DNA from 2 places in the Streptomyces zaehneri genome. Region 1 is predicted to be linked to the other one. Evidence: riboswitches for the same ligand, from Rfam matches in the RefSeq annotation. Region 1 holds a riboswitch; the other holds the start of a gene.
The links. Region 1 has a riboswitch for glycine ahead of gcvP (aminomethyl-transferring glycine dehydrogenase). Riboswitches for the same ligand answer to the same signal wherever they lie in the genome.
Positions count from the first base shown of each region.

Region 2: it holds a riboswitch for glycine, as region 1 does, so the genes downstream of both, gcvT (glycine cleavage system aminomethyltransferase GcvT) here and gcvP (aminomethyl-transferring glycine dehydrogenase) in region 1, are expected to answer to the same signal.

Region 1 is NZ_JASTTJ010000002.1:617,751-629,684, reverse strand. Features, by position in the region: gene QQM72_RS05610 (small basic family protein) at 1-107, shown strand, start outside; gene QQM72_RS05605 (DUF881 domain-containing protein) at 113-946, shown strand; gene QQM72_RS05600 (FHA domain-containing protein) at 1,029-1,913, shown strand; gene ftsR (transcriptional regulator FtsR) at 1,958-2,695, shown strand; gene QQM72_RS05590 (bifunctional nuclease family protein) at 2,780-3,253, shown strand; gene QQM72_RS05585 (MerR family transcriptional regulator) at 3,499-4,182, shown strand; gene QQM72_RS05580 (DNA polymerase IV) at 4,252-5,667, shown strand; gene QQM72_RS05575 (nucleotidyltransferase domain-containing protein) at 5,770-6,231, shown strand; gene QQM72_RS05570 (PRC-barrel domain-containing protein) at 6,246-6,617, opposite strand; glycine riboswitch at 6,730-6,825, shown strand; gene gcvP (aminomethyl-transferring glycine dehydrogenase) at 7,010-9,895, shown strand; gene QQM72_RS05560 (TOBE domain-containing protein) at 10,141-10,560, opposite strand; gene QQM72_RS05555 (APC family permease) at 10,687-11,934, opposite strand, start outside.
Region 2 is NZ_JASTTJ010000001.1:328,476-340,409, reverse strand. Features, by position in the region: gene QQM72_RS01530 (enhanced serine sensitivity protein SseB) at 2-808, opposite strand; gene QQM72_RS01525 (AAA family ATPase) at 887-1,576, opposite strand; glycine riboswitch at 1,750-1,849, shown strand; glycine riboswitch at 1,850-1,967, shown strand; gene gcvT (glycine cleavage system aminomethyltransferase GcvT) at 2,010-3,152, shown strand; gene gcvH (glycine cleavage system protein GcvH) at 3,271-3,648, shown strand; gene glyA (serine hydroxymethyltransferase) at 3,663-4,940, shown strand; gene QQM72_RS01505 (L-serine ammonia-lyase) at 5,016-6,398, shown strand; gene QQM72_RS01500 (MOSC domain-containing protein) at 6,437-6,979, shown strand; gene QQM72_RS01495 (SDR family NAD(P)-dependent oxidoreductase) at 7,168-8,022, shown strand; gene QQM72_RS01490 (NADPH-dependent F420 reductase) at 8,141-8,803, opposite strand; gene QQM72_RS01485 (hypothetical protein) at 8,787-9,194, shown strand; gene QQM72_RS01480 (EF-hand domain-containing protein) at 9,239-9,451, opposite strand; gene QQM72_RS01475 (helix-turn-helix domain-containing protein) at 9,514-10,428, opposite strand; gene QQM72_RS01470 (GNAT family N-acetyltransferase) at 10,490-11,188, shown strand; gene QQM72_RS01465 (YncE family protein) at 11,293-11,934, opposite strand, start outside.

The DNA.
Region 1 (11,934 bases):
ACGAGTTGGGCGTCGGATCGCAGCTGTCCACCGGGGTCGTGGTCGTCCTCGGTATCCGGATCTTCTCCAACGCCGCGGCGATCCGTCGGCACGTCTTCCGGGCGTGAGGTCGATGAGCAACCAGGACGAGACGCCCGAGTACAGGCTCCGCAAGGAGTTGCCCGACGAGGTCCCGGTGACTCCGGCCGAGGACGGCGTGGCCGAGAAGCCGGCCGAGCCCGCGCTGACCGGTCGGCAGCGGCTGGTGCAGGGCCTCTGGCCGCCGCGGGTGTCCAGGGCCCAACTCATCGTCGCCCTGCTGCTGTTCGGTCTGGGCTTCGGCCTGGCCGTGCAGGTCGCCTCCAACAGTGACAGCGGAAACGCGTTGCGCGGTGCGCGTCAGGAAGATCTCGTACGCATCCTCGATGAACTCGACGACCGCAGTCAGCGTCTTGAGGACGAGAAGCAAGGTCTCGAGAAGCAGCAGCAGGAGCTGGAGAACAGCTCCGACCAGGCCGAGGAGGCCCGGAAGCAGACGGTCGAGAAGGAGAAGCAACTCGGCATTCTGGCGGGCACGGTCGCTGCGCAGGGGCCGGGCATCACGATGACCATCGAGGACACGAAGGGGACGGTCGAGGCGGACATGTTGCTCGACGCGATCCAGGAGCTGCGGGCGGCCGGGGCCGAGGCGATCCAGGTGAACGGAGTGCGGGTCGTCGCCGGCACCTTTCTGACGGATTCGGGCAGGAGCGTGAGCGTCGACGGGAACAAGATCAACACGCCCTTTCGTTTCAAGGTCATCGGCAACCCGCAGGACCTCGAGCCGGCGCTGAACATCCCTGGAGGCGTGGTGCAGACTCTCGAGAAGGAACAGGCCACCGTGACGGTCGAGCGGTCGGACAAGATCGTTGTGGACGCCTTGCGAGCAGCGAAGCAGCCTGACTACGCTCGGTCGTCGGGCCAGTGAACCGGGGGTGCATGGGGGCCTTCCGGCAGGGGCATGAGGTTGCGGGGGGTCGACGCACCGATCGGGTGGTGCGTGGTGGAAACTGTCTGGTGGGCACGGACGTTGTGAAGGTGTCCGGGTCGACCGGTGTATTCAGTCAGGGTTCGTCCTGCCCCACGGGCGGGTCTGTTTCGGTCAAGGGGAATCGCCCGTGAAGTTGTTTGCGAAGTTGTTCGGCAAGAGCGCGCGAGAGGGTAGCGACAACGCGACCGCTCGCCATCGCGCACAGCCTGACGCAGAGGGTCAGCGGCCGCTGTTCCGGGACCAGGTGGCTGGTCAGGGCGGCGACGTTTCCGGCGGCCAGGGCGCGGCGTCTGTTGACCCTGCGCAGTCCGGCGGCATAGGTTTCGGCCAACCGTCAACCTCAAGTACGGGTGGAGGGTTTTCCCCTATGTCGGCCCTGGTGTGTACGAGGTGCGGTAACCGCAACGCGGAGAACAGCCGCTTCTGCTCCAACTGCGGCGCGCCGCTGCGCCCCGGGCTGACGCCCGAGCGGGCGTCGGAGACGACCTCCACCATCTCCATCTCCGGTCTCGAGGCCTACGACGCCGAGGTCACCGGTCAGACGCAACTGCCCGCGCTCTCGCCCGAGGCGCAGGCCGCGGTCGACGCGCTGCCGCTTGGTTCCGCCCTGCTGGTCGTGCGGCGCGGCCCGAACTCGGGCAGCCGTTTCCTTCTGGACGGCGACCTGACGACGGCCGGTCGTCACCCGCAGAGCGACATCTTCCTGGACGACGTGACGGTCTCGCGTCGCCACGTGGAGTTCCGGCGAAACCCGGACGGCACGTTCAAGGTGGCGGACGTCGGCAGTCTGAACGGCACGTACGTCAACCGGGAGCGGATCGACGAGGTCCCTCTGTCGAACGGTGACGAGGTGCAGATCGGCAAGTACCGGCTGGTCTTCTACGCGAGCCAGCGGGGCTACTGACCGGCCCCCGGGCACCGTCCGGGGGGACTCCCCAGGGAAGGTCCATGCTTCAAACACCGAGGGGCGGTGCCGGACACGGCACCGCCGCCGCGGACGGTGGTCCGATGAGCATCGGCACCGTGCTGAACGCGCTGCGCGACGAGTTTCCCGAAGTCACCATCTCCAAGATCCGTTTCCTGGAGGCGGAAGGGCTGATCGAGCCGCAACGGACCCCTTCGGGGTACCGCAAGTTCAGTGTGCAGGACGTCGAGCGCCTCGGCCACGTCCTGAGGATGCAGCGGGACCACTATCTGCCGCTCAAGGTCATTCGCGAGCACCTGGACGCCGTGGAGCGCGGTGAGGCCGCGCCGCTGCCGACCGTGGGCCGGCAGCGGGACGGCGAGGTCCTTCTGGAGGCGTCGGATGGGCCCACCGTCGCCAGGATCGGCCGGTCCGAGCTGCTGGCGACAGCGGGTATCGGTGAGCCGGAGCTCGCGGAGTGGGAGTCGTACGGCCTCGTCGCGCCGTTGGAGGACGGGGTGTACGACGCCGAGGCGGCCACCGTGGCAGCGCTCGTCGCCGAGCTGGGCAGATTCGGGATCGAGCCCCGGCACCTGCGGGTGATGAAGGCCGCGGCCGACCGTGAGGCCGGGCTCGTGGACCAGGTGGTGGCCCCGCTCAAGCGCCACCGCAATCCGCAGACCAGGGCCCACGCGCAGGCCCGTACGAAGGAAATCGCGGGGCTTACGGTGCGGCTGCACGCGGCGTTGGTGCAGACGGCACTCGGGGTCCGACTGCCCTGAGCGGGCGGTTTCGCCCTGGGCGGATCGGTCACCCGTTCCCGGCCCGACTACCCAAACGTCCCGGGCACGGCCTAGGGTTGCTGTGTGAACGAGCTCGATGTCGTAGGTGTCCGGGTCGAGATGCCCTCCAACCAACCGATCGTGCTGCTGCGTGAAGTGGGAGGCGACCGTTACCTTCCCATCTGGATCGGACCGGGCGAGGCGACGGCGATCGCCTTCGCCCAGCAGGGCATGGCTCCCGCGCGACCGCTGACCCACGACCTGTTCAAGGACGTGCTGGAGGCCGTCGGCCAGGAGCTCACCGAGGTGCGCATCACGGACCTGCGGGAGGGCGTCTTCTACGCGGAGCTGGTCTTCGCCAGCGGGGTCGAGGTGAGCGCGCGTCCGTCGGACGCCATAGCGCTGGCGCTGCGCACGGGGACACCGATCTACGGCAGTGACACGGTCCTCGATGACGCGGGGATCGCCATCCCGGACGAGCAGGAGGACGAGGTGGAGAAGTTCCGCGAGTTCCTCGACCAGATCTCGCCCGAGGACTTCGGCACCAGCAACCAGTAGTCGGCACATGCGCGGAACGCGGGCGTCCTGCACGGGGACGCCCGCGCTGTTTTCGGCAAATGCCAACGGCGAGTGAGAGCGTCCTACGGCTACTTCTCAGCGCATTCGGCTAGCCTTTCCCCGCGACGGGGTGCGGGAAACCACTCTCAGGGTGATTATCACTCGGCGTGCCGAGTGTGGCGATCGTTGACGCACCCCTGGTGACTGCCTACCGTCGACAAGGCAGGTCAAGGACGGAGGTCGGCGTGAGAAGCAGCGGCGACGGTACGGCTGGGGGTGCCCCCGGACTCGGTGTCGGGGGGAGCGGTCCGTACCCTTCCCCGGGCTCTCCAGCACGCTCGAACAGGGGGTACCCCCAGCAGAGCAGCGCGGCCGACCACGCTCCGCAGCGACCGGCGGCCGTGCCGAGCAGCGGAGGGGCGACGTCCATGGCGTCCGAGCAGATCGGCTATCGCGGTCCGACGGCCTGCGCGGCCGCCGGGATCACCTATCGGCAACTGGACTACTGGGCCCGCACCGGGCTGGTGGAGCCGAGCGTGCGGCCCGCCCACGGGTCCGGCACGCAGCGGCTGTACAGCTTCCGGGACGTGGTCGTCCTGAAGATCGTCAAGCGGTTCCTCGACACCGGGGTGTCGCTCCAGAACATCCGCACCGCCGTGCAGCATCTGCGGGAGCGCGGATTCAGTGACCTGGAGCGGATGACGCTGATGAGTGACGGCGCCACCGTCTACGAGTGCACCTCGCCGGACGAGGTCCACGCGCTGCTCCAGGGCGGTCAGGGCATCTTCGGGATCGCTGTGGGCGTGGTGTGGCGGGACGTCGAGAGCGCGCTGTCGCAGTTGCACGGGGAGCGTGTCGACACCGGGGAGACGCTCGTCGGGCACAATCCGGCGGACGAACTGGCCCGTCGGCGCAACCGGGCGGTCTGACACCCTTCCCAGGACGCGAGGGGCGGCCGTACGACGTCATTGTCAGTGGCGTGGTGCAGCATCGGACATGTGAGAAACACGCCCACGATCCTGCATCTCGACATGGATGCCTTCTTCGCCCAGGCGGAGCAGGCGTCCAAGCCGAGCCTGCGCGGGAAAGCCGTCGTCGTGGGTGGTCTGGGGCCCCGTGGAGTGGTCGCTACCGCCTCCTACGAGGCGCGGGTCTTCGGAGTGCACTCGGCGATGCCCATGGCCCAGGCGCGCCGGCGGGCTCCGAACGCGGCGTATCTGGTTCCGCGCTTCGCGTTCTACCGGTCGATCAGCGAGCAGGTCATGGGGCTGCTGCGGGCGCTGTCGCCGCTGGTGGAGCCGCTGAGTCTGGACGAGGCCTTCGTGGACCTGGATGCCGGGGGAGCGGCCTGGGACGGTGAGTCGGCGCGGCTGGCGGGGATCAGGCTGCGCACGGACATACGGGCCGTCACCGGGCTCACGGGGTCGGTGGGCCTGGCCTCCTGCAAGATGCTGGCGAAGATCGCCTCGGAGCAGGCGAAGCCCGACGGGCTGGTGCTCATCGAGCCGGGAACCGAGCGGGCCCTGCTCGGCCCGCTGTCGGTGCGGACCCTGCCGGGGGTCGGTCCGGCGACGGGGGACCATCTGCGCCGGGCCGGGATCACCACGATCGACGAGATCGCCGAGGCGGGTGAGGACGAGCTGGTGCGGCTGCTGGGCAAGGCACACGGGCACGCGCTGTACGCCATGGCGCTGGCCCGCGACGACCGGCCCGTGGTGGCCGAGCGGGAGGCCAAGTCGGTGTCGGTCGAGGACACGTACGACGTGGACATCCACGACCGGGTCCGGGTGGAGCTGGAGGTGCAGCGGCTCGCGGACCGGTGTGTGCGCAGACTGCGGGGCGCCGGTCTGTCGGGGCGGACCATCGTGCTGAAGGTGCGGCGGTACGACTTCTCCACTCTCACCCGGTCCGAGACCCTGCGCGGGCCCACCGATGATCCGGCGGTGGTCCGGGAGGCGGCTGCCCGGTTGCTCGACTCGGTGGACACGACGGGCGGGGTGCGGCTGCTCGGGGTGGGCGTCAGCGGACTGGCGGACTTCACACAGGAGGATCTGTTCGCGCAGGCCGCCGAGGACCGGGCGGACGGTCCCGAGGAGGAACTCGCGGACGAGCCCGTCAGCGAGGTGCCGGTGCCGGTCGAGCGCCAGTGGCGCCCAGGACACGATGTGCGGCATGCCGAGCTGGGCCACGGATGGGTGCAGGGCAGCGGGCTGGGCCGGGTCACCGTTCGGTTCGAGACGCCCGAGTCGGAGCCGGGACGGGTGCGCACCTTCAGGACCGACGATCCGGGGCTGGAGCCGGCGGATCCGTTGCCGCTGGTGCGACGAAGACCCGAGGACGACGGCGGGACGGCGGGAGGCTTGCCGTATCCGGAGGCGAGGCCGTCGGGGGTGGCGCCCGGGAACTCCGCGTGAGGCCGATCAGTTACACAGAGTGAAGCGGTACGAAGTGTGGGGTGCGTCGGAGCGGTGGCGGTGTCCCGAGAAGGGTGACACCGGTGACGGATGGGGAGCTGCATGAAGCTGCACGGAGGCCGGTTCGCGGACCCGGCCGGGGTGTCGCCGGAGCGCGAAGCGGAGGTGTGCCGGGTGGTGGGCCGGGTCACCCGGTGGGCCGGGAACCGGAGCGACGTGGTGGGGCTGCTGCTCGTCGGGTCCTTTGCGCGCGGGGCCGCGCGTCCCGACTCGGATGTGGACCTCGTGGTGTTGTCGACGGCGCCCGCCCGGTACGCGCAGGACGACGGGTGGGCGCGTGAGCTGGCTCTGGGGGAGGTGGTCCGGGTTCAGGAGTGGGGCCCCGTCACCGAATGGCGGTATGTGACCGCCTCCGGTCTGGAGGTCGAGGTGGGCGTCGGTTCCGCCCACTGGGCGCGGACCGATCCGGTCGACGGCGGCACCCGAAGAGTCGTCACGGACGGCGCCTGGCCGCTGTACGACCCCGCCGGGATTCTCCGGGCGCTCATTCAGGCCTGCGGCTGAGGGGCCGAGGGGCTTCAGCTGTCGTCCGTACCCGCCAGCCGGCCGAAGTCGCGATCGGGGAGCGGGGGAGCGGCGCCCACGTCGAGGCCGTAGTGGTGGTAGAGCTGGAGCTCCTGTTCGGGGGAGAGGTGGCGGCCCACGCCGAAGTCGGGAGCGTCCTTGATCAGGGCCCGTTCGAAGGGGATGCGCAGAGTGCCCTCGACCAGCCGGCTGGGCTCCAGAGGGACGAAGGCGTCACGGGAGAACAGACCGGTGCGTATGGCCGCCCACTCCGGAACTCCGGTGGCGTCGTCGAGGTAGACCTCGTCGACCGTGCCGATCTTGGTGCCGTTGCGGTCGAATGCCTTGCGGCCGATCAGGTTGCGCGGATCGATGTCGCTCTGCACGGGCCCTCCACTTGGTCGCAACTCATCCGTAAGCACTACAAAAGAGCAGATTGGGACGAGCGGCCACTCGAGCGAGTCTCATGGACCCCGCTGGTAGTCTGACAACGGCTGCTGACACCGCGCGGGAGAGTCCTCCGGACATCACCGGAGGCGCCGAAGGAGCAAATCCTCCCCGGAATCTCTCAGGCTCACGTACCGCACGGACGAGGTCACTCTGGAAAGCAGGGCGGGTGTCGACGGCGTCGACGGCTTCCGCTCTCACCGACGGTGAAAGCCGGGGTGCCCTCGGGCGACCCGGTGAAGCTCTCAGGTTGAGATGACAGAGGGGGAGGCCGTCCGGGTACCCACCGTGGTGACCCTCGAAGGTCGTGTCAGACCAGGAGGCCTCCGTAATGACCGCCCACCGCATTCCGCTCACAGAGCTCGAGCAGGGAATTCCCTTCGAACAGCGCCACATCGGGCCCGACCTCGAAGCGCGGGCCAAGATGCTCGCACAGGTCGGCTACGGCTCGCTCGACGAGCTCACCGCCGCCGCGGTCCCGGATGTGATCAAGAACGCCGACGCGCTTGACCTGCCGGGCGCGCGCACCGAGGCCGAGGTGCTGGCCGAGCTGCGCTCGCTGGCCGACCGCAACCAGGTCCTCGACTCGATGATCGGCCTCGGCTACTACGGGACGTTCACCCCGCCCGTCATCCTGCGCAACGTCATGGAGAACCCGGCCTGGTACACGGCCTACACGCCGTATCAGCCGGAGATCTCCCAGGGCCGGCTCGAGGCGCTGCTGAACTTCCAGACCGTGGTCGCCGACCTCACCGGGCTGCCGACCTCCGGCGCGTCGCTGCTCGACGAGGGCACGGCGGCCGCCGAGGCGATGGCGCTGTCCCGGCGCATGGGGAAGAACAAGAAGGGCCTCTTCCTCATCGACGCGGACGCGCTTCCGCAGACGATCGCCGTGATCGAGACCCGCGCCGAGCCGACGGGCGTGGAGATCGTCGTCGCCGACCTGAGCGACGGGATCCCGGCGGAGATCGCCGCGCGGGAGATCAACGGCGTGCTCGTCCAGTACCCCGGCGCCTCCGGTGCGGTACGTGACCTCAAGGCGCTCGTCGACCAGGCGCACGGGCTCGGCGCGCTCGTCACCGTCGCCGCGGATCTGCTCGCGCTGACGCTGCTGAAGTCGCCGGGCGAGCTGGGTGCGGACATCGCCGTCGGTACGACGCAGCGGTTCGGCGTGCCGATGGGCTTCGGCGGGCCGCACGCCGGTTACATGGCCGTCCGCGAGCAGTTCGCGCGCAGCCTGCCCGGGCGGCTGGTGGGCGTGTCGGTGGACGCCGACGGGCACAAGGCCTACCGGCTCGCGCTCCAGACGCGTGAGCAGCACATCCGGCGCGAGAAGGCCACCAGCAACATCTGCACGGCGCAGGTGCTGCTGGCGGTGATGGCGGGGATGTACGCCGTCTACCACGGTCCGGACGGGCTGCGGGCGATCGCCCTGCGCACACACCGGTACGCCTCCATCCTCGCCGCCGGGCTCGAGGCCGGCGGCGTCGAGGTCGTGCACGGGTCGTACTTCGACACGCTGACCGTGCGGGTGCCGGCGAAGGCCGCCGAGGTCGTCGCCGCCGCGCGGGAGCTCGGGGTCAACCTGCACCTCGTCGACGCCGACCAGGTGTCGATCGCCTGCGACGAGACGACCGCGCGGGCGCAGGTGTCCGCCGTCTGGGCCGCCTTCGGGGTGGACGGCGACATCGAGGCGCTCGACGCGGCCACCGCAGACTGCCTGCCCGCCGGACTGCTGCGGTCCGACGCGATCCTGACGCATCCCGTCTTCCACCAGCACCGTTCCGAGACCGCGATGCTGCGCTACCTGCGCAGGCTCGCGGACCGGGACTACGCGCTGGACCGGGGCATGATCCCGCTGGGGTCCTGCACCATGAAGCTCAACGCGACCACCGAGATGGAGCCGGTCACCTGGCCCGAGTTCGGGCAGCTGCACCCCTTCGCGCCGGCCGAGCAGGCGGAGGGCTACCTGACGCTCATCCGCGAGCTGGAGGAGCGGCTCGCCGAGGTCACCGGGTACGACAAGGTGTCGCTCCAGCCGAACGCCGGGTCGCAGGGCGAGCTGGCCGGGCTGCTCGCCGTCCGCGGCTACCACCGGGCCAACGGGGACGAGCAGCGGACCGTGTGCCTCATCCCGTCCTCCGCGCACGGCACGAACGCGGCCAGTGCCGTGATGGCGGGCATGAAGGTCGTCGTCGTGAAGACCGCCGAGGACGGCGAGATCGACGTCGAGGACCTGCGGGCGAAGATCGAGCGGTACCGGGACGAACTGTCGGTGCTGATGATCACCTACCCGTCGACGCACGGGGTGTTCGAGGAGCATGTCGCCGACATCTGCGCCCAGGTGCACGAGGCGGGCGGGCAGGTGTACGTCGACGGCGCCAACCTCAACGCGCTCGTCGGTCTCGCCAAGCCGGGGCACTTCGGTGGTGACGTCTCGCACCTGAACCTGCACAAGACGTTCTGCATCCCCCACGGCGGCGGTGGCCCGGGCGTCGGACCCGTGGCCGTACGGTCGCACCTGGCGCCGTATCTGCCGAACCACCCGCTGCAGCCCGCCGCCGGGCCGGACACCGGGGTGGGGCCGGTCTCCGCGGCTCCCTGGGGCTCCGCCGGGATACTGCCGATCTCGTGGGCGTACGTGCGGCTCATGGGCGGCGAGGGGCTCAAGCGGGCCACGCAGGTGGCCGTGCTGAGCGCCAACTACATCGCCAAGCGGCTGGAGCCGCACTACCCGGTGCTCTACAACGGGCCGGGCGGGCTGGTCGCGCACGAGTGCATCATCGACCTGCGGCCGCTGACCAAGGCGACCGGCGTGAGCGTCGACGACGTCGCCAAGCGGCTCATCGACTACGGGTTCCACGCGCCGACGATGTCGTTCCCGGTGGCCGGGACGCTGATGATCGAGCCGACCGAGTCCGAGGACCTGATCGAGATCGATCGTTTCTGCGAGGCGATGATCGCCATCCGTGCGGAGATCGAGAAGGTCGGGGCGGGCGAGTGGCCGGCCGAGGACAACCCGCTGCACGGCGCTCCGCACACCGCGGCCGCGCTGGGCGGGGAGTGGGAGCACGCGTACACGCGTGAGGAAGCCGTCTTCCCGGCCGGTGTGTCGGCCGCCGACAAGTACTGGCCGCCGGTGCGCCGGATCGACCAGGCCTTCGGCGACCGGAACCTGGTCTGCTCCTGCCCGCCGCTGGACGCGTACGAGGACTGAGCCGGTGCGTGAGGGCCCCCGTCCGTTCCGGGCGGGGGCCCTCACGCGTGCCAGGGTGTGTCCGCAAAGCAGCGCCGTCTGCCCGCGGGGCAGGGCTCGCGGCGTCCGGTGCGTGCGATCGCGAGGCGGAGGGTCGCCCTCGTACCGGGTGTACGTGGGCGATCCCGACGACGCGGCTGGGGGTCGCCCCTCCGGGGGAGCGTGTGCCGGGCGTCGCGAGCCAGGCGGGACTTTGCGGACACGGCCTAAGCCGTCGCCAGGGACACCTCGGTCGCCTTGATCAGTGCGATGACGTCGGAGCCGACGAAGAGGCCGAGGTCGGTGGCCGCTTCCTCGGTGATCACCGCGGTGAGATCGGCCCCGTCCATGGAGACCCTCACCGAGGCCATGACCCCGCCCGTCAGGAGGCCGGTGATCGTGCCGGTGAGCTGGTTGCGGATCGAGAGGCCGTCGACCCGGCCGGTGGACAGGGAGACCTCCGTCGACTTCACCAGGGCGCGGACGGCGGTGCCGGCGGCGAGGGCGAGTTCGTTCGCGGCCTCCAGCGTGATGGCCGCCGTGAGGTCCTGGCCGCCGTCCAGACGGATCTTGACGGTGGCCATCACCTCGCCGGGCCGGACGGCGGTGACGGTGCCGGGGAGTTGGTTGCGGATGCTCAGGCTCATGAGCGTCAACGGTAGGCCGCAGGTCGCCTTATGGGCGTTATGTGCGGGTATGCGTCGTCCTGGCGGCGTCGGGCGGGTCGGATCCCGTCGTCTCGTGTCGCCTTGGGGACGACGGTCCGGGACGGGTCAGCCGGTGTGGACGCGGGGGCGGCGGTCGCGGTCCGGTTCGGCCTCGCGCAGGACCTCACGGGTGACCGGAGCGACCTCGCCCTGGCCGAACAGGAAGAAGCGCAGGAAGTTGGCGAAGGGGTTGCCCTCGGTCCACTCGAAGTAGATGTGCGGGATGCAGCCGGTGGAGTCACGGGTGTGCAGCAGCAGTGCGGCCAGGGCGTTGGAGATGGAGGAGGACTCCAGGGTCAGGACGCGGTAGCGGCCGTGCAGCACCTCGCCGCGTACGGTCAGGCCCGACTCGAACTCGGAGGGGTCGACGACGGTGACCTCGACGAAGACGAAATCCTCCCCGGGGATGTCGTTGTCCTGCCGGATCTGTTCGATCTTGTCGCGGTACTCGGCCTTGTCGCGCTGGTCGGGCTCGTTGGCGATGAACCGTATCTTGCGGCTCGCCATGTCCCGGATGAAACGTTCCGCCATCGGGTCCATCGTCACGCTGGTCACCCGGAGCTCGAAGGCTCGGGCCAGCCGGGACAGCAGCGAGACCAGGATGATGCCCGCGATGAAGCAGGCGCCGATCTTCACGCCGTCGGGGCGCTCGATGACGTTCACGACGGTCACATAGAGCAGGACCGCCGAGATCACGGCGAAGCCGGCCGTCCAGCCCCGCTGCCGGGCGCGGCGGGCGGCGATGGTCACCGCGATCGCCGCCGAGGACATCAGGACCAGGACGCCGGTGGCGTAGGCGCCGCCCTGGGCGTCGACGTCGGCGTCGAAGATCCAGGTGACCAGGAAGGCGACGAGGGTGAAGACGATGACCATCGGGCGGACGGCGCGGGCCCAGTGCGGGGCCATGCCGTAGCGGGGGAGGTAGCGGGGCATCAGGTTCAGCAGCCCGGCCATCGCGGAGGCGCCGGCGAACCACAGGATGGCGATCGTCGACACGTCGTACACCGTGCCGAAGGCGTTGCCCAGGTACTCGTGGGCGAGGTACGCGAGGGCGCGTCCATTGGCCTGGCCGCCGGACTCGAACTCCTTCTCGGGGATCAGCACCGTGGTGATGAAGCTGGTCGCGATGAGGAAGACGCTCATGATCAGGGCGGCGGTCGTCAGCAGCTTCTTCGTGTCGCGGATACGGCCCCTGGGGTTCTCCGCGGTGTCGTCCGGGTCGCCCTGGACGTGCGGCATGACCGCGACGCCGGTCTCGAAGCCGGACAGGCCCAGCGCGAGCTTGGGGAAGACCAGAAGTGAGACGCCGATCAT
Region 2 (11,934 bases), on a different contig from region 1:
TTCACCGGTCCCTCGTGTAGAAGGGGCGGACGCGGGCTCTCAGCCAGTCGCCCACCGGGTCCTGGGCGACGTCCAGAAGGACCAGGTTGACCGGCCAGGGGGCCGAGGTCCTGCCCAGAGCCCTGCCCAGGGCCTCCAACGGCAGGGCCCTCAGGTCGCCTTCCAGCCGGGAGAGTTCCACTCCCACGAACATCACCGGGTCCGCCGTCTCGATGGCGGCCAGGCAGCGGCGGGCCGTGCGGACCACGCCCGTGGCCTCGAACTCGGCCGAGGCCGCGGCCAGGAAGTCCATCGGGTCGTCCTGCCAGTCGGGCTCGTACAGACGGACCCGGCCGCCGGCCGCGGTGCCGTCCAGCGGAGTGCGGCCCGCCCGGCAGAGCTCGGCCACGGCGGGCGGGGGCAGCGGGACGCCGACCACACCGTCCGGGTTCACCAGGATGCCCACCTGCGGGGGCAGTCCCCGGGCGAACTCCACCGCCGGCGCGATCGTGAACGACATGTGCGAGCCGACGACCTGCCGGAACTGCTCCTCGGAGCTGAAGACCGGCACGTACACCTGGCCCTCGATCTCCATCGTGGGCAGGTCGAGGGGGCCGCTGTGCGGGCCGCCGCCGCCGGGCAGCGGCACCCAGACGAAGCTGCGTCCGAGCACCTCGACGATCCGGCCGCCGGCTCCCGGCACGCCGAGGGAGACGGAGAGCACCTCCTCCAGCTCGTTGCCGGGCCATCCGCCGTGCGGATGGGGGTGCGCCTGCGCCGGAAAGTCCGCGGAGAAGTCCGTCGGAAAGTTCGCCGGGGGGAAATCCATCTGCCTACCGCCTGCTGAGAACCGCTCACTCCGTTGTGGCTGAAAGGCTAGCGGGTACCGGGGGCCGCGCCCGAGCCCTCAGCCCGTGAACCCGATGCGGCGCAGTGTGTCGGCCGCCGCGCGGTCGAGCAGGACCGCCGAGCCGCAGCCCTGGGGCAGCCGGCCCTTCTCCACCGAGCACGCCAGCCGGGCGGCGGCGTGGCGGTGGCGCAGGAACGCGTACCGGGAGACGCCCCGGCCGCGCTCGCGCTGCCCCTCCAGGGCCGTGTCCGCGGCGACGTCCAGCAGCAGCAGGTGGAGGGTGCCGCCGCGGCGGCGGGCCTCGCGGGCCAGCCAGTCACGGACCCAGGCCTGGGTACCGCAGTCGTGCACGACGACGCCCTCGCCGCTGCGCAGCGCCCGGCGCAGTCCGGCGTAGTGGGCGAGCCGGACCAGGGGGCGGTAGAGGCCGTAGGGCAGGAAGCGGGGGGCACGGGCGTCCCAGCGGTCCCGGGTGTCCTGGGAGTCGACGCGGATGCCCTGCACGGTCCGCCGCATGAGGGTGGACTTGCCGCTGCCGGGCAGACCCGTGACCACGACCAGGTCACGGGGGCCGAAGAGCAGGCCGTGCGGGCTGCGGCCGGCCCGCTCCCGCAGGTCGCGGACGACGGGCGCCGACTGCGGGCCGGCCGCCTCCCGGGCCGGGGCGACGGGCTGCGCGGGCAGCGCGATCCCCGAGCCGGTCGCGAATGCGGTGGGCCTTGCCCTGGTCGACCTGTTCACCGTGATCGTCCTCCCCTGGGGTCAGATGGTGTCCTCATCCCCACCGAGCGTAAAGAGAAGGTAATGCGCCACGCCCGGCGATTTCGTGCGCGTACCGACACAAGCCGGTTACAGATGCGGCCTGCCGTGATCGGGGCGAGCCGTGCAATGATGGCCGCGCCAACTGCATACCGGCCGTTTGAATCCGCGCGGGAGAGTCCTCAGCAGCAGCTTCGCTGGGGCGCCGAAGGAGCAAGTCCCTCCCTTGAATCTCTCAGGCCCCGTTACCGCGCGGGCGAGGCACATCTGAAAAGCGGGCCGCTGTCTCCAGTGGCTCCACCCAAGGTGCAAGTCATGACCGATCCCGTCGCGGGTTGTCATGGCGAACCTCTCAGGTTCCGATGACAGATGGGGAGGAACGACCTCGCCGTGCCGTCATGCCTTGGGAGACGAACGCCCGATGAGCAGTACCGACCCCGCATCCGACCAGACCGCCGCGCAGCGCCACACCGCCCTCGACGCGGTGCATCGCGCGCTCGGCGCGACGATGACCGACTTCGCCGGCTGGGACATGCCCCTGCGCTACGGCTCCGAGCGCGACGAGCACCACGCCGTCCGCACCCGGGCCGGGCTCTTCGACCTGTCGCACATGGGCGAGATCACCGTCACCGGCCCGCAGGCGGCCGCCCTTCTCGACTTCGCCCTGGTGGGCAACATCGGGGCGGTCAGGAACGGCCGCGCCCGCTACACGATGATCTGCCGGCCGGACGGCGGCATCCTGGACGACCTGATCGTCTACCGGCTGGCCGACACCGAGTTCATGGTGGTGGCCAACGCCTCCAACGCGCAGGTCGTGCTGGACGCGCTGACCGAGCGCGCCGAGGGCTTCGACGCGGAGGTCCGCGACGACCGCGACGCCTACGCCCTGATCGCCGTGCAGGGCCCCGAGTCCCCCGGCATCCTCGCCGCCGTCACCGACGCCGACCTGGACGGCCTGAAGTACTACGCCGGTCTGCCCGGCACCGTCGCCGGCGTTCCCGCCCTCGTCGCGCGCACCGGCTACACCGGCGAGGACGGCTTCGAACTGTTCGTCCGGCCGGAGCACGCCGTCGAGCTGTGGCAGGCGCTGACCAAGGCCGGCGAGGGAGTCGGACTGGTGCCCTGCGGTCTGTCCTGCCGGGACACGCTGCGCCTGGAGGCGGGCATGCCGCTGTACGGGCACGAGCTGAGCACCTCCCTCACCCCGTTCGACGCGGGGCTCGGCCGGGTGGTGAAGTTCGACAAGGACGGCGACTTCGTCGGACGTACGGCGCTGGAGGCGGCCGCCGAGCGCGCCGCCTCGCAGCCCCCTCGCGTCCTCGTCGGCCTGGTCGCCGAGGGCCGTCGGGTCCCGCGCGCCGGGTTCGCCGTCGTCGCCGGCGGCGAGGTGATCGGCGAGGTCACCTCCGGCGCCCCCTCCCCCACTCTCGGCAAGCCGATCGCGATGGCGTACGTCGACGCCGCCCACGCGGCGCCGGGGACCACGGGCGTCGGCGTGGACATCCGAGGCAGCCACGAGCCGTACGAGGTCGTGGCGCTGCCGTTCTACAAGCGCCGGAAGTAGACACTGGGCGCGTTGACGCCCGCCCGCACGTGACCCTGGGCACATTTCCGCTGCTCACGTGCGTTTCCAGCAGTCCCCCCTTCACCAGCACCCTCCCGCGTACAGGAGAATTCAAGCCATGAGCAACCCCCAGCAGCTGCGCTACAGCAAGGAGCACGAGTGGCTTTCGGTCGCCGAGGACGGCGTCTCGACGGTCGGCATCACGGAGCACGCGGCCAACGCGCTCGGCGACGTGGTCTTCGTACAGCTCCCGGAGGTCGGTGACACGGTGACCGCGGGCGAGACCTGCGGCGAACTGGAGTCGACCAAGTCGGTCAGCGAGCTGTACGCGCCGGTCTCCGGCGAGATCGTCGAGGTCAACCAGGACGTCGTCGACGACCCGGCGCTGGTGAACTCCGCCCCCTTCGAGGGCGGATGGCTGTTCAAGGTACGCACGGCGGGCGAGCAGGACGACCTGCTCACCGCCGACGAATACACCGCCTTCACCGCCGGCTGAGGAGTCGTAGACGCATGTCCGTCCTGAACACGCCCCTGCACGAGCTCGACCCGGAGATCGCCGCCGCGGTCGACGCCGAGCTGAACCGCCAGCAGTCCACGCTCGAGATGATCGCCTCGGAGAACTTCGCTCCGCTCGCGGTGATGGAGGCGCAGGGCTCGGTCCTGACCAACAAGTACGCCGAGGGCTACCCGGGCCGCCGCTACTACGGCGGCTGCGAGCACGTCGACGTGGCCGAGCAGATCGCGATCGACCGGATCAAGGAGCTGTTCGGCGCCGAGTACGCCAACGTGCAGCCGCACTCGGGCGCCTCCGCCAACCAGGCCGCCCTGTTCGCGATGGCCCAGCCCGGTGACACGATCCTCGGCCTGGACCTGGCGCACGGCGGTCACCTGACCCACGGCATGCGGCTGAACTTCTCCGGCAAGCAGTTCGACGTGGTCGCCTACCACGTGGACGACGCCGGACTGGTCGACATGGCCGAGGTGGAGCGGCTCGCCAAGGAGCACCGCCCGAAGGTGATCATCGCGGGCTGGTCGGCGTACCCGCGGCAGCTGGACTTCGCGGAGTTCCGCCGGATCGCGGACGAGGTCGGGGCCTTCCTGTGGGTCGACATGGCCCACTTCGCGGGTCTGGTCGCGGCAGGTCTCCACCCGAACCCGGTGGAGTACGCCGACGTCGTCACGTCCACCACCCACAAGACGCTGGGCGGCCCCCGCGGCGGCATCATCCTCGCGAAGAAGGAGTTCGCGAAGAAGCTGAACTCGTCCGTGTTCCCGGGTTTCCAGGGCGGCCCCCTGGAGCACGTGATCGCGGCCAAGGCGGTCTCCTTCAAGGTCGCGGCGAGCGAGGACTTCAAGGAGCGTCAGGCCCGCACGGTCGAGGGCGCGAAGATCCTCGCCGAGCGCCTGACCTCGCCGGACGCCCGCGCGGCCGGGGTGAACGTCCTGTCCGGCGGCACCGACGTGCACCTGATCCTGGTCGACCTGCGCGAGTCCGAGCTGGACGGTCAGCAGGCCGAGGACCGGCTCCACGAGGTCGGCATCACGGTCAACCGCAACGCGGTCCCGAACGACCCGCGCCCCCCGATGGTGACCTCCGGACTGCGGATCGGCACGCCCGCCCTCGCGACCCGCGGCTTCACCGCCGAGGACTTCGCCGAGGTCGCGGACGTGATCGCCGAGACGCTGAAGGCGCCGTCCCCGTTCCCTGCGGCCGACGCGGCGGCGCTCAAGGCCCGGGTCACGGCCCTGGCCGACAGGCACCCGCTGTATCCCGGTCTGGGCAAGTAGTTCCCTTTCCCGGGTGCCGCGCACACTGAGAGGTGTGGGCGGCACCCCGCACCACCCTGCATTGAGGAGTTCCCCGTGGCCATCTCGGTCTTCGACCTGTTCTCGATCGGCATCGGCCCGTCCAGCTCCCACACGGTCGGCCCGATGCGCGCGGCCCGCATGTTCGCCCGGCGGCTGCGGGGCGAGGGTCTGCTGGACTCCGTCGCGTCGGTGCGCTGCGAGCTGTACGGCTCGCTCGGCGCGACCGGCCACGGCCACGGCACGCCGAAGGCGGTGCTGCTCGGCCTGGAGGGCTCCTCGCCGCGCACGGTGGACGTGGAGGGCGCGGACGACCGGGTGGAGCAGATCAAGGTCTCCGGCCGGCTGCGGCTGCTGGACTCGCACGAGATCCCGTTCTCCTACGACGACCACCTGGTCCTGCACCGCCGCAAGGCCCTGCCCTACCACGCCAACGGCATGACGATATGGGCCCACGACGCCCAGGGCGCCGAGCTGCTGGCGAAGACGTACTACTCGGTCGGCGGCGGCTTCGTCGTGGACGAGGACGCGGTCGGCGCGGACCGCATCAAACTCGACGACACGGTCCTGAAGTACCCCTTCCGCACCGGCGACGAGCTGCTGCGGCTGGCGAAGGAGACCGGCCTGTCGATCTCCTCGCTGATGCTGGAGAACGAGCGCGCCTGGCGCACCGAGGACGAGATCCGGGACGGCCTGCTGGAGATCTGGCGGGTGATGCAGGCCTGTGTGTCCCGGGGCATGTCCCGCGAGGGCATCCTGCCCGGCGGCCTGCGGGTCCGCCGCCGGGCGGCCATGACGGCACGTCAACTCCGGGCGGAGGGCGACCCGTTGGCGCTCTCCATGGAGTGGATCACGCTGTACGCGATGGCGGTGAACGAGGAGAACGCGGCCGGCGGCAGGGTGGTGACGGCCCCGACGAACGGCGCGGCCGGCATCATCCCGGCGGTCCTGCACTACTACGTGAACTTCGTGGCCGGCGGCGCCTCCGAGGGGGAGAAGGAGGACGGGGTGGTCCGCTTCCTGCTCGCGGCCGGCGCGATCGGCATGCTCTTCAAGGAGAACGCCTCCATCTCCGGCGCCGAGGTCGGCTGCCAGGGCGAGGTCGGCTCGGCCTGCTCGATGGCGGCGGGCGCGCTGGCCGAGGTCCTCGGCGGCTCCCCCGAGCAGGTCGAGAACGCGGCCGAGATCGGCATGGAACACAACCTCGGCCTGACCTGCGACCCCGTGGGCGGCCTGGTCCAGATCCCGTGCATCGAGCGCAACGGCATGGCCTCGGTGAAGGCGGTCACCGCGGCCAGGATGGCGATGCGCGGCGACGGTTCGCACAAGGTGTCCCTGGACAAGGTCATCAAGACGATGAAGGAAACGGGCGCGGACATGAGCGTCAAGTACAAGGAGACGGCCCGGGGCGGGCTGGCGGTGAACATCATCGAGTGCTGACCCGGCAGCGGGTCGCGGGGACAGGGGAGCTTCGCCGTATGAGCGGGTCGGTCAGCGCTGTCAGCAGCAGCGGGACGTACTCCTTCACCAAGCCGAACCGGGAGAGCGTCACGCTGGTCGCCGGGGTCGGGGTGGTGGGGGACGTGCATGCCGGGGCCACGGTGAAGCACCGGTTCCGGATGGAGAAGGATCCCTCGCAGCCGAATCTGCGGCAGGTGCACCTCATCCACGAGGAGCTGTTCGAGGAGGTGCGTACGGCCGGGTTCGAGGTGGCCGCCGGACAGCTCGGGGAGAACGTGACCACGCGCGGGATCGACCTGCTCGGGCTGCCCACCGGGACGCGGCTGCGGCTCGGCGGACAGGCCGTGGTCGAGGTGACCGGGCTGCGCAATCCCTGCAAGCAGATCGACGACTTCCGCAGGGGCCTGATGAAGCAGGTCGTCGGGCGGGGCCCGGACGGACGGCCGGCCTTCAGGTCCGGGATCATGAGTGTGGTGCTCAGCGGGGGTGTGGTGCGGCCCGGGGACTCGATCACGGTCGAGCTGCCGGACGGACCGCACCACCCCCTGCGGATCGTCTAGGTGACTGATGCGAAGGTGTGAGTGGTCGAGAGAGACCTCACCTGCTCGCGCAGGCTGACACCAGCCGCGTGCACCCACGGCGATCTGCCGCCCGAGCCGGGCCACGGCGATCTGCCGCCCGAGCCGGGCCACTACGGGCGGAGCCCGGCCGGGCGGGTGGGAGCTACGGGAGGCGTGTCGCAGTCCGGATGAGGTCGGCGACGGCCCTGGACCGGCTGTGCGGTGGCCAGGCGATCACGGTGGTCACTGTCGGCGCGTCCAGCACGGGCACGGCGGCGAGGTCACCGTGCGGTTGGGCTCGGCACGACTCCGGTGAGACCGCACAGGCCTGCCGAGCGCGACGAAATGCAACAACTGCGCATGGTCGCGGACCTGCGGGCCTGGGCACCCTCGGCTGGAGCGTCGGCGTCGGCGCCCGCGACGACCGGCGCCGAAGCGTCGCGGTGGAGAAACTGCGCGCCGCGGGCATCGACGCGTTCGCCGTACCGCTGGACGTGACCGACGACGCGAGCGCGAGGGCCGCCGCACGGCTGATCGACGAACAGGCCGGACGCCTCGACGTGCTCGTCAACAACGCCGCCATCGCAGGCGACATGCCCCAGGAGCCCACCCGGATCGACCCCGCCACCATCCACACGGTCGTGGACACCAACGTGATCGGCGTCATCCGCGTCACCAACGCGATGCTGCCGCTGCTGCGCCGCTCCGCCGCACCACGGATCGTGAACATGTCCAGCGGCGTCGGCTCCCTCACCCGGCAGTCAGGACCCGCCGCCGAGCGGACGGCAGGTCCGGTGTCCGCGGCGTACGCGCCGTCGAAGACGTTCCTGAACGCCGTCACCCTCCAATACGCCCGGGAGCTGAGCGGCACGAACATCCTGATCAACACCGGCTGCCCCGGCTACGTCGCCACCGACCTCAACGGCTTCCGCGGCGTGCGCACCCCCGAACAGGGCGCGGCGATCGCCGTCGAACTCGCGACTCTGCCCGACGACGGCCCCACCGGACAGTTCTTCGACGACGCCGGCGCGGTGCCCTGGTGACGTGCACGGCGGCCATCACCCGCCAGGCTGACGGCCGACGAACGGCAGACCCTGCTCGACATGCTCCACGCCGGACCCGGCCTCGGGCGCGAATCGTCAGACACGCCCTGGGCCGGTTCTAGCCGCGGAAGGTGGCCGGGCGTTCCGGGCTCGCCTCGGCGAGGGCCGCGGTGACCGCCTCGGTGCCGGCCCGCAGGCCGTAGACGGGGGTGTCGGGCTGCTGGCGCCATGAGTCGTCGATGCCGCCCGCGTCGACGGTGTCGAAGCCGAGATCGTCGATCAGGGCGCGGACCTTCGCCTTCGCCGCCTCGTCGTCGCCGGCCACCGGGAGCGCCATGCGGTCGGGGTCGCCCGCGGGGAGCGGGCGGTCCAGGATGTCCTGGGCGTAGGTGCCGTTGAAGGCCTTGATCACGGCGTGGCCGATGTGGCGTTCGATCCAGCGGCTCTCGGTGAGGCCCTCGTCCTCGATCTCCGCGATCCGGCCGTCGCGCTGCTGCGGGTAGTAGTTGTTGGTGTCGATGACGGCCACACCGTCGGCCGCGCCGTCCAGGACGCCGGACGGCAGGCCCGGGACGGCCTTGAGCGGAATCGTGACCACCACGACCTCGGCATCGCGCGCCGCCTCCTCGACGGTGACGGGGGTCGCTCCCGTCTCCTCGGCGAGATCCTTGAGCGTCTGCGGGCCGCGGGAGTTCGCGACGGAGACGTCGTGGCCGAGCGCGCTGAGGCGCCGGGTGAGGTTGCCGCCGATGTTGCCCGCGCCGATGATGCCGATCTTCATGAGAGGCCTTGCCTTCCGGGACCGAGACGATTCGGATTCGATGCACATGCATGCACCTGTGGGTCCAACCCCGGCGGGCGGCGGGCTATTCCGGCTCCGCGACGATCCCTTCGAGATTCTCCGCGGCCCGGCGCCGTCCGTCGATCGGATCCTCCGGTTCCGCCCCGAGGACGGCCGCTTTGAATTCCGGGCCCCCGTCCGCGACACCGCGGACCGGCGCCTCGCGGGCCTCGCGGGCCTCGCGGGCCTCGCGGGCCTCGCGGGCCTCGTCGGCCTCGTCGGCGGTGCCGGGCTCCCGGACGCGCAGTCCGGTCAGGGCCAGGAGGTCGACCAGGCCCTTGGGCGGGGAGGCACCGCACGCCGGACCGTGCGCGTCGAGCGCCGGTCATGAGGAGGGGGCGCCCCGCATCGCGAGGCGCCCCCTTTCCGCTCGTCTCACTTGTTCAGGTGCGCCCAGAACTCGTCGAACGAGAGGAGCTTGTCACCGTCGAGGTCGCGGCTCTTGATGATGACCTCGGCGACCGACTCGGTGACGTTCCAGTCACCCCCCTGGGCCAGGGCGGTCTTGAACTCGGCCGCGGTGACGAAGCCGTCACCGTCCGTGTCGATCCGCTGGAACTCCTTGCGCGCTTCTTCGATGTCGGCCACCGATCCGCCCCTCTTCGTCATGCCTTGCGGTCATACTCGCTGTTCTACTGACGCAGGTCAGGTTAACGGCCCTGGTGAGCGCGGAGTGCGGCGACCACCCAGGAGAACTCCCCGTCGTACGAGGGCTGGCGTCCGACGCCGTTCACGATCGCCGACAAGTGGCGGTACCGGGCGACCCGTACGTTGGAGGCGGCGGTCAGCCGGTCCAGGACGGCGGCCCGGTCGGCGTCGCCCAGCAGGTCCCGCAGGAGTTCCCCGGCCGCCGGGTCGCCGGGGGCGACGCCCTGCCGCAGCGCCTCGCCGCCGAGCCGCACGAGACGGCTCATGAACCACAGGGAGGTGCCGGCCGGGACGTCCGGCCCGCGGTCCGCCGCGTTGAACTCGACCATCGTGCGCATCAGCACCCGGAACTCCGGGTCCTGGATCAGCTCGGCCGGGTCCACCCAGGCGTCCACCTGTTCGGGAGCGGGATCGTCCGGCAGGTCCGCCGCGGCGAACCGCAGCCGGGTGCGGATGTCGGGGTCGGCGGTGTCGACGCCGTCGAAGATCTCCGCCGTGAAGTCGTCGAGAAGCCGTTTGCGTTCGGCCGCCGACAGCCGGGCCAGTCTGTTCATCAGGGTCATCTCCTCCGCGGTCGAGCCGCGTCGCGCCACGGACGACAGCACGGCCCGGGTCACCTTCAGCGCTCCGATCTGCGCGTCCAGCGCCGTCACGTGCGCCGCCGCGACCTCCGCGACCGTCCGCTCCCCGGCCAGCACCCGGCGCACGTCGGCCAGACCGAGGCCCAGCTCGCGCAGGGTGCGGATCAGTTCGAGACGGGCGGCGGACTCGGCGTCGTAGAGGCGGTAGCCGCCGGCCGAGCGGGCCACCGGGGTCAGGACGCCCTCGTCGGACCAGTAGCGGATGGTGCGCACGGTCAGTCCGGTGGAGCGGGCCGGCTCTCCGATGGTGAAAAGTCCGGTGCCGTCGTCGATCATGTGTGCGAGTGTGGGCCTTCCAGTGGGTGGAGACTCAAGGCGCGCGAAGGGAACCGGTGCGGTGGGGAACCTGCGGGACGTTCTCGACGCGGCCGCGCGCGGTGTCTTCCCTCCCCCCGACGGCCGCACGACCGTCCTCCCCCAGCCCTCCCCGCGCGACGCGGGCGTCCTCTCCTTCACCGCGCACTCGGTGGTGTTCGTCGACGAGGACCCCGCGTGGGTGTACGACACACTTGCCGCCGCCGACTGCGACGCCCTCGCCGCGTCGATGAGCCCCCGGTTCCTGACGGCCCTGCTGGACCGCACGGGCCGGGTCGCGGAGACGGTCGACGCGCTGGTGGTCGGCTCCCCGCTGCCGGGCCCGCCGCCCCTCGCGCTGACGGAGATCGAGGACCCGGACCATCCCCGGGTGGTCAGCTCGCGCAGGCGGCGCGACGCGGTGCGGGTGTGGGCCGCCGAGGGCGGTGTGGTCGTCCTCGGGCGCGGGGTCGCGGACCGGCTGGAGGTCGCCGTGGAGGTCGAGGAGGGCGTACGGCACCGGGGGCTGGGCCGGGCCCTGGTGGGCGCGGCGCGGCACCTGGGCGGGGGCGAGCCGGTGTGGGCGCAGATCTCGCCGGGGAACGCCCGCAGCACACGGGCGTTCCAGGCGGCGGGCTATCTGCCGGTCGGGGCGGAGGCGCTGCTCACCGTCCGGCGGGAGCCGGGCGTCGGGGCGGTCAGTGCCGCGGTACGTGGTCCAGGTCGCTCGCACACCCGCTGAGCACCTCGGTGTTGGCGGCCTTGCCGACGGGACACGCGCCGAGGACGTACTGGCGTGCGACGCCGCCCGGAACGGACACGCTCGGCCGCTCGTGATCAATACACCTAGCGGAAGATGCCGGTGTGACCGAGGGAGTAGCGGCCCGGCTGCGGGTAGACGGCCAGACCGTGCGGGCCCCTGCCGACCTTGATCCGGGCGAGCTGCTCCCCGGTGCGGGTGTCGATGGCGTACACCTCGGAGTTGTACCGCCCGGACAGCCACAGCACCTTGCCGTCCGCCGAGACGCCGCCCATGTCGGGGCTGCCGCCGTTCGGAAGACGCCACTTCTCGGTGAGCGCGTTCTCGTGGAAGTCGAAGACGGAGACGGTGCCCTCGCCGCGGTTGGAGATGTACATCTCGCGGGAGTCTCGGCCGATGTACAGCCCGTGGCAGCCCTTGCCGGTGTGCAGGAACTCCGGCTTGCCGAAGGTGTCGCCGTCGACGATCCACATCCCGTCGGCCATCATGTCCGCGACGTAGAACCGCTTCCCGTCGGGCGAGACCTTCACGTCCTGCGGCATGGCGCCCCTGTAGGGCAGTCGCTGCTGTCCGACGACCTTCATCTTCTCGGTGTCGACCTTGAGCAGTTCACCGCTGAACTCGCAGGACACGATGAAGTACCTCCCGTCGAGGGAGAAGTCGGCGTGGTTGACGCCGTAGCAGGTGACCGGTTCCGTCTTGATCCGCTTCATGGTGTGCGGGTCGCG